DNA from 2 places in the Streptosporangium sp. OZ121 genome. Region 1 is predicted to be linked to the other one. Evidence: riboswitches for the same ligand, from Rfam matches in the RefSeq annotation. Region 1 holds a riboswitch; the other holds the start of a gene.
The links. Region 1 has a riboswitch for cobalamin ahead of ACTOQ1_RS10925 (CbtB domain-containing protein). Riboswitches for the same ligand answer to the same signal wherever they lie in the genome.

Region 1 (4,079 bases):
GGCCGCGCGGCGCCGTCCCGCGCTCCACCGGGCCGCACGGTGTCGGACCGGGCTCCGCCGGACCGGGTTCCGCCGGGCTGCGCGACGCCGGGCTGAACGGTGGCGGGCGGGGTGAGCCGGTCGCCCGGCTCGGTACGGCCCTCGTGCGGCCCGTCCGGGCATCCGGGGTCGGGGGCGGCGGGGTCGCAGGAGAAGCGGCAGCCGGTCACCACCTCGACGGGCGGCAGGAGCGCGGCCAGCGCCCGCACGACCGTGGACTTGGCGGTGCCCTTCTCCCCCCTGACCAGCACTCCCCCGACGCGGGGGGAGACCGCGTTGAGGATCAGCGCGAGTTTCAGGTCCTCCAGCCCCACGATCGCGGTGAAGGGATAGCGGGAGTCACGCACCTTCGGGTTCTCCTGTCCGTCTCGTCGAATCAACGGGTCGCCGGGCGCTCGAACCGTCATGGGAGGTAGCTGAGCCGCCAGCGCCCGCCGCGCCCGGTGAGCGTCACGCGGGCCAGCGGCGCGACGTCGACGCGCCAGAAGGCCTGGGCGGGGGCGCCGAGGGCGTGGACGACCGCGGCGCGGATGACCGCCGGGTGGGTGACCGCGACGGCCCTGCCGGGTGCGCGGACGGCGAGCCAGCCGGACACCCTGGCCAGGAGCGCGGTGACCGGCTCCCCGCCGTGCGGCGCCGCGCCGGGGTCGCCGAGCCAGGAGGCGAGCGCCTCGGGTTCCGCGGCCTCGACCTCGCCGAGCGTCATCCCGCTCCAGCGGCCGTAGTCGCAGTCGGCCAGCAGCGGGTCGTGCTCGGCCCGCAGGCCGAGCGCCGCCGCCGTCTGGACGCAGCGCAGTTCGGCGGGGCAGGCCGCGGGACCCGGACCGAGGTCCCGCGCCATCCCCTCGGCCCGGCGCAGGCCGCGTTCGTCGAGCGGTTCGTCACCCGGGAACGCGGCCCGTACCGTCGCCGAGGTGGAGGCGTGGCAGACCAGGAGCAGGCGGGTGACCCCCGAGGAGGTCGTCACACCGGGCCGCGCCTGCGGGCGGCGAAGGCGAACAGCGCGCCGACGCCGGCCCAGAAGACCACCTGGGTTCCCATGGAGGCGACCCGGAAGTCCCACAGGAGGTCGGCGGGGAAGCCCCGGGGCACCTCCGAGATCTCCGGCAGGAGGACCCAGGCCGCGACGACGGGGATCAGGAAGGTGGCGCCCGCCGACAGCCAGCGCACCCACGGTTCGCTCCGCGAGGCGTAGCGGTGGGCGGCGACCGCGGCGGCGACGGCGAGGATCCCGATGACCACCGCGACCAGGTACAGCACGGTGCGCTGGCCGATGGTCTCCGGGTCACCGACGGCCGGCGGGTTGGCGGGGTATTTCACGAAGGGGATGAGGACGACGGAGGTGAACGCGGCGGCGGCGAGGGTGACCGCGAGCACCGGTTCCGAGCGGGGTCCCGCCCGGCCGCGTACGGCCGCGTAGACGAGGGAGAACAGGCCCCCGACCGCCAGGCCGTACAGGCCGAGGGCGAGGAAGAGCCCGAAGCGCTGCCCGTCCCTGCTGACCAGGGCCTCCTCCTCGTCGTGGGAGTGGGCCGCGGTCCCGGTGTCGTCGTGTGATCCGGCCGGGGCGGCGGCCGCGGCCGCCTCCTCCAGCGCGATGGCCCGGTCGATGCGCGGTTCGCCGACGGTGTAGGCGAAGACGGCCGCGAGCAGCCCTGCGAGCAGTCCGGCGACGAGGCCCCGGACGATGAGTTTGGTGATCACCTGTGGCTCAGTGGCACGGCACGCCGAGCAGGTGACGCCCGTCGTGCATGAGTTCGTGCAGGTAGTTCCCCGCCTGGGAGATCGCCCCCTGGTCGAAGGTGACCAGGTAGGCGAGGAGCAGCAGCACCGGTACGGCGAGCAGCCAGCGGGTGAGCGAGTGCCATGGGATGGGCTGGGTGTGCGGTGCCGAGATCTGGCTCACGGCCACCTCCTCCGGGATTGACGCGTCCCTTTTCGTAGGTCGGTGGCGGCCGAGTGTGACCTGGCTCCCGGCCCTCACGGGCCGGATTACAGTGGCGCGACCGCACCGGAATTTCACCGGATTTCCCTCGCACCGCCACAAAACATCCGGAACGTATCCCGGTTCTCCGTCCCCCGTCAATCCGGATGTCCGGTTCGACGGCCTCCGGCCGTCACGGGGTCCGGGCATGCCGAGGGGGGAGGCGGCCCGGCCGGGCCGCCTCCCCCCTCGCGGGAGTCACTGCTCGCCGGTCAGCGCCGTCACCAGCTCCGCGGCGGTACGGCAGCGGTCGAACAGCTCGCCCACGTGGGCCTTGGTGCCGCGCAGCGGCTCAAGGGTGGGGACGCGCTGCAGCGACTCGCGGCCGGGGATGTCGAAGATGACCGAGTCCCAGGAGGCCGCGGCCACCGACTCGCTGTACTGGCTCAGGCAGCGGCCGCGGAAGTAGGCCCGGGTGTCGTTGGGCGGCACCTCGATGGCCCGCTGGACCTCTTCCTCGGTGACCAGGCGCTGCATGCGGCCCCGGGCGACCAGCCGGTTGTACAGGCCCCGGTCGGGGCGGATGTCGGAGTACTGGAGGTCGACGAGCTGCAGGCGCGGGTGCGACCAGGGAAGGCCGTCACGGGTGCGGTAGCCCTCCAGGAGCTCCAGCTTGGCCACCCAGTCGAGCTCCCCGGACAGCTGCATCGGGTCCTCCGCCAGGCGGGTGAGGACCGACTCCCAGCGCTCCAGGATGTCCTTGGTGGGCTCGTCCAGGCCGTTGGCGCTGCGCTCCTCGGCGTACTTGCGGGCGAGCTCCAGGTATTCCATCTGCAACTGCACCGCGGTCAGCTTGCGGCCGTCGCGCATGGAGATCTCGTACTTGAGCGTGGGGTCGTGCGAGACCGCGCGCAGGGCCTGGACGGGGTTGTCCACGGCCAGGTCGCGGGTGAAGTAGTTGTCCTCGATCATGGCCAGGACGAGCGCGGTCGACCCCAGCTTCAGGTAGGTCGAGATCTCCGACATGTTGGCGTCGCCGATGATGACGTGCAGGCGGCGGTATTTCTCCGGGTCGGCGTGGGGCTCGTCCCGGGTGTTGATGATCGGCCGCTTGAGCGTCGTCTCCAGGCCCACCTCGACCTCGAAGAAGTCGGCCCGTTGGCTGATCTGGAAGCCCTCGCCCCGGGAGTCCTGGCCGATGCCGACCTTGCCCGCGCCGGTGACGACCTGCCGGGAGACGAAGAACGGCGTCAGGTGCCTGACGATGTCGGCGAACGAGGTGGCCCGGCGCATGAGGTAGTTCTCGTGGCAGCCGTAGGAGGCGCCCTTGTTGTCGGTGTTGTTCTTGTAGAGCTGGATCGGGGCGTTGGCCGGCATCGCCGAGGCGCGGACCGCCGCGTCGTGCATCACCCGCTCGCCCGCCTTGTCCCAGATCACCGCCGCCCGGGGATTGGTGCACTCGGGCGTGGAGTATTCGGGGTGGGCGTGGTCGACGTACAGCCGGGCCCCGTTGGTGAGGATCACGTTCGCCAGGCCGAGGTCCTCGTCGGTCAGCTGGCTCTGGTCGGCCACCTCCCGCGCGAGGTCGAACCCCCGTGCGTCCCGCAGCGGGTTCTCCTCCTCGAAGTCCCATCGCGCGCGCCGAGCCCTCGCGGCCGAGGCCGCCAGATAGGCGTTCACGACCTGAGAGGAGGTCACCATCGCGTTGGCCCCCGGCTGTCCGGGCACGGAGATACCGTACTCGGTCTCGATGCCCATCACCCGCCGTACCGTCATGCGCACCCTCTGTTCGTCAGGGACTGATTCTCTCCGTGGTATCTATTCCCGACCCTAGACCCTTCACTATGCCCGGTGGTCGGACAGTTATGGCACCGAAGCCTTTTCGCCCGTTGCGAGGGGGATCGAGGAGAGCGCGGGGAGCTGTGACGGGGACGGGGATGCGGCCCTTCTCCGCCTCCTGGACTTGACGAACTCCTGAAGCGGGCGCTCGGCCAACCGGTACACCAGGTAGGAGAACGCCATCGCGGCCAGCACGGTGACCAGCGCGGTCAGCGGGGGCGGCAGCACGTCCCGCAGCGCGGGGACGATCAGGACCGCGGCCGGGGTGTGGAACAGG
Region 2 (4,079 bases), on a different contig from region 1:
TTCCCCTAGCTCTTTGGTTTGCAGGGTTCGTCGCGCTCACCCCAGAGCTGAGTCCCCGCTAGAGGCATGTACTGATAAAAAGCGTAAACCATGGTGGATCCCGGATAGCCGCCCGTCTAGAATAATTATCTGGTCAGGCTTAGTGCAGGTAAAAGCCTGCGTGAGATCAACCTAAAAGCCGCAGCTCGCACAGAGAGGACTGCGTAGGTGCGGCGGCGTTTACGCCGACGCCTTGACCAAGTAATGAAAATCCTCGCGGGTCGACCCGCTAACGCGATCTCGATCATGTAGCTCAAGGACCTATCTGGCCCGTTGCCCAGACGTTCTGGCAGCTCAGAGCATCGATCGCTCAATGAGCCGCTACGCCGACCGCTCCCCCGCAAATAGTTGCCTTTGCGGTTGAACTAGTGGTAGTTGGTGTCGAACCACTTGGTCATCTCCAGCGGCGCCACCCCCTCGGCACCCCGGGCCATCGCGAAGTACGGATCCGCGACCCCGGAGAACCGCTCGGGCACCGCGCCCACCAGCGCGATCGCGTCCAGCACGTGGTCATACAGGGAGAAGGTGTTGGACGGCACCGCATCCAGCCCCGCCCCCGACAGCTCCCGCCACACCCGCTCGCGCAACCCGGCGGCCGTCTCCTGCAACCCGGCGGCATCTGTGCGCCCGGCCCAGTAATCCTCCGTCGCCCGCTTCAACTCGCGACGGCCCCCGATACGGGGGTAACCCAAAACGGTCGTGGTGACCTGACTCATGGCGTCCTTCCCTCGGCTCATGCCATGCCGACCCACGGCCACGCGCAGGACCCATCCGGGAAAGACGCATCCCAGGCCCTCCCACGAGGCCACGGATCACCGCACACCGGACGGCGCACGGGCGACTGGCAGGTCTTCGGACTCGCGGGCACCACACACAATTCCTACTGACCGTCGCTTCCCAGACGCACAAGCGTCCAGTGCCGATGACGGCGTTCGTTCCCACTCACCGCTGCGGGGCAGTCCCGGAATCACACCGGGTTCCCTCTTACGACTCCCGACACCAACACGACACCGGAAGAACCAACCGCACCACGAGCATAACCCGCCCCTGTCTCCAGACCGAGCCGGCCAGCGGCAGGCCAGCAGTAGAGGTAGCCTTCTGGGTCTGCCCGATCCTGCCGAAGACCGGCATCACCCCGTCTGAGAGGTGCTATCCGGAAGCGGCCACCGGCACGGCGAACCCTTCTGGGCTCAACTGACTTCGGCAACGCATCGCCACTGCCCGCGAGATCACCAAAGAACAAACTCATCCTGAAATGGGGTGACTTCATGGGGATGTGTTTCAGTCGTCCTGAAGCCCCCTTCACTCTTCTGTACCGGATCTGGGGAAGTGATCTAGGCTTGGCCGCATGACTGACTACCTTCAGGTTTCGACCACAGTGGACAGCCGTGATGCGGCGATGAATCTCCTCAGATCTGCCGTCCGCGCGAAATTGGCGGCATCGGGCCAAGTCTTCGGGCCTGCGCAATCTGTTTTCTGGCATGAGGGAAAAATGGGAGAAGGGGAAGAGTGGCAGATCTTCCTGAGGACGACTGCGGAGCGCTACCCGGACTTGGAGGCGCATTTGCTATCCGAGCACCCGTGGAACAACCCTGAAGTGACCTTCACATCGATTGACGGTGGGTCGGCTCCGTACTTGGAATGGCTGAGCAAGACGACGGCGTAGCCATGCGGTCGAAAAGTTCGGCGACGGATGGCAGCGATCTGTGATCCTCAAGTCGCTCAAGAACGGCACTGACGCGCTGGCGTGGACGAATTGACGCGACATCCATGGAGAGGCTCAGCGACTGACTCAGGGCGGCGGATGCGCGTTCGATCTCCCCGGCGTCTAGATACGCTTCCGAAAGCCAAGTCGTATAGAGAGACTTGTCTCGGGCGCGGGTGTCCTCGTACTTCGAGAGGGCATCCTCAAGAACGGCAATAGCCTTAACGGGCTGATTCAGCGCGACCCAGCACCGTCCCGTCATGATCTGAAGTTCGAGCCGGTCAACCCAGAGTGCCCAATCTGGATTCGGCTCACCACTGCTCTCTTCAAGGGCCCTACCGGCCTCTTCAAGGGCTCTTTCGACCTCAACCTGGTATCTCTGCCCTTCAGACGCGTAAGCCCATGCCGCCCGCTCCAGCAGGAGTGCCCTGACCGCAGGGGGAGTCCCTCGCTCCGCTACCCGGCACGAAGCATCCGCTTCCTGAATCCCCGGAGAGCCGTAGCTCACTTTCTGATAGGCCAGGAACGCCAGCGAGTTGGCAAGAAGGGCGGTGTCCCCGGCATCAGTGGCGGCCGACAGGCTTTTCTTGAAAAGCTGCCTCGCTTTCTTGGCCCATCCCGCGTCGAAGGCAGCCCATCCCGCCTGTTGTGCTTGCTCGCTGACCACGCTTAGAAGCGCTCTTCCCGTCTTCTGTGTATAACTGGCCTCGTTGACGAGTGTGCTCGTTCTCTCAAGCTCGGCAGCATAGAGAGGATAGGTTTCGGCGCCACCTAGATAGTCGTCGATTCGACGTAGCCGCGCAATGCGCTTGCGAAGCGAAACGACAAGCTCATCATTGACGCGTCGCCCCTGAGGAAGACTCTCAAACGGTACGGGAATAGCGGCAATGCTTACAGTCGCCACGGACGCACCGAGAAATTCTCTGCGTAGCACATCATCCTCCGACTCGGTGCGTGACGTGCTTTCCACGCTGAACAGTTCATTCTCGTCCAGGTCGAAAGCTCGGCAGTAAAGCAGCCGGTATGGATCCCTCGGCTTATGCCTACCCGCTTCCCAGTCTTTGATCATGCGGGTGACGGAATCCCGTCCCGGCATACGGCTACGCGTGCGTTCGTCGGCCAGATCGGTCAACGCTCGGGCCATTTCCCGCTGAGTCCACAGCCGGTTACGCCGTTCGGCGCGTAGCCGTCGCGCCCAAGCTGGAACGTCGCGCATCGCGTTACCTCTGGAGATAGGGGTCTGCGTCTCTCCCTCAGTCTCCCCTATTCCCCTTCCGCTGAGCCTCTTACTCCTCTTCTCTCCCCTGGTCTCCCCTGTCCCGCCCTATCTCCGCGTGCTGGTGGGGCGCTGTCATGGGAGGACCGTGAAAAAGCGGAACCCGCAGGCGCGGTCACGCCGTACGGGTTCCTTGATCGCACAGAGAGGTGCGACCCATGGACAACTGTAGAGCCGTCCCGCCTGTCGTTGACGAGGCGACGGTGGAGAGCCACGACAGGGCTCTGGCCGTCGTGCAACGACTTCTCATCGAGCGGGGAATCCGTGCTCACCGTCATCACACGATCAGCCTGGGGCTGTTCGCCAACAGCGCGGTGGCCTGGCCCGACCAGCCTCCGCTCCGATCGTGGATGGAGCGACACCCGCCGGAGCTGACCGTGAAAGGTCCGCAGGGTTGGTGCGAAGCCACGGTGACCATGGGTCCGCGCTCGGGCTGCTACCTGGTGTCCATCCGCAACGGTGCCGACCTTCAGACAGTCAGGCAGGAACATCCGGAAAAGGTGGTCGACCTGATCCTGGCCGCTCGGGGGACGTGACCGTGTACGGCTGGGTCATCCTGGGCGATGCGGCCACGAAGCGAGTCAACGGCCAAGAGATCATCATCACTGCCCATAGGTTCGGCACCCTTGATGCGGCCATCAGGGCTTGGGAGGACAACGAACGTCACCGGATGGCGCACGAACTGGGAAACCTCGGTCACCTGGTCAACGACACGTTGGACCGGCTACGGCAGGCCAGGGACATCTGACGGCGGCGGGGATAGGTCCCTCTTGCTGTTGGTCACCATGTCATTCGGTGGCAACCCGACCCGAAGCACAGGGCCGCCAGGCCCGCGCATCGGAAGCGGGACGGCAGAGGTGTTACTCCCCCATTCGAGCGTTCCTGATGAACACGAGCGGAGCGGCCGGCGCAATCCGAAGGACCCCGTAGGGGCCGCGTAGCGGTTGGGCCGGTGGTCGAAGCGGGCGGCAGTGCGTTCACGGTCGGCGCGGTGTTCGGTACGGCGGGCGGGCTGGTGCGGCGGGCGGCGGGGCCCGGCCGTCCGCGCCGGGCGGGCGC

Region 2: it holds a riboswitch for cobalamin, as region 1 does, so the genes downstream of both, ACTOQ1_RS41145 (hypothetical protein) here and ACTOQ1_RS10925 (CbtB domain-containing protein) in region 1, are expected to answer to the same signal.

The regions. Positions count from the first base shown of each region.
Region 1 covers NZ_JBPXMC010000004.1:218,751-222,829, reverse strand. The annotation lists gene ACTOQ1_RS10940 (magnesium chelatase subunit D family protein) at 1-446, opposite strand, end outside; gene ACTOQ1_RS10935 (histidine phosphatase family protein) at 443-1,006, opposite strand; gene ACTOQ1_RS10930 (CbtA family protein) at 1,003-1,743, opposite strand; gene ACTOQ1_RS10925 (CbtB domain-containing protein) at 1,751-1,945, opposite strand; cobalamin riboswitch at 1,976-2,097, opposite strand; gene dop (depupylase/deamidase Dop) at 2,222-3,739, opposite strand; gene ACTOQ1_RS10915 (acyltransferase family protein) at 3,827-4,079, opposite strand, start outside.
Region 2 covers NZ_JBPXMC010000048.1:9,403-13,481, reverse strand. The annotation lists gene ACTOQ1_RS41145 (hypothetical protein) at 405-755, opposite strand; cobalamin riboswitch at 866-1,078, opposite strand; gene cutA (divalent-cation tolerance protein CutA) at 1,388-1,705, shown strand; gene ACTOQ1_RS41135 (hypothetical protein) at 1,644-2,813, opposite strand; gene ACTOQ1_RS41130 (hypothetical protein) at 3,179-3,556, shown strand; gene ACTOQ1_RS41125 (hypothetical protein) at 3,559-3,768, shown strand.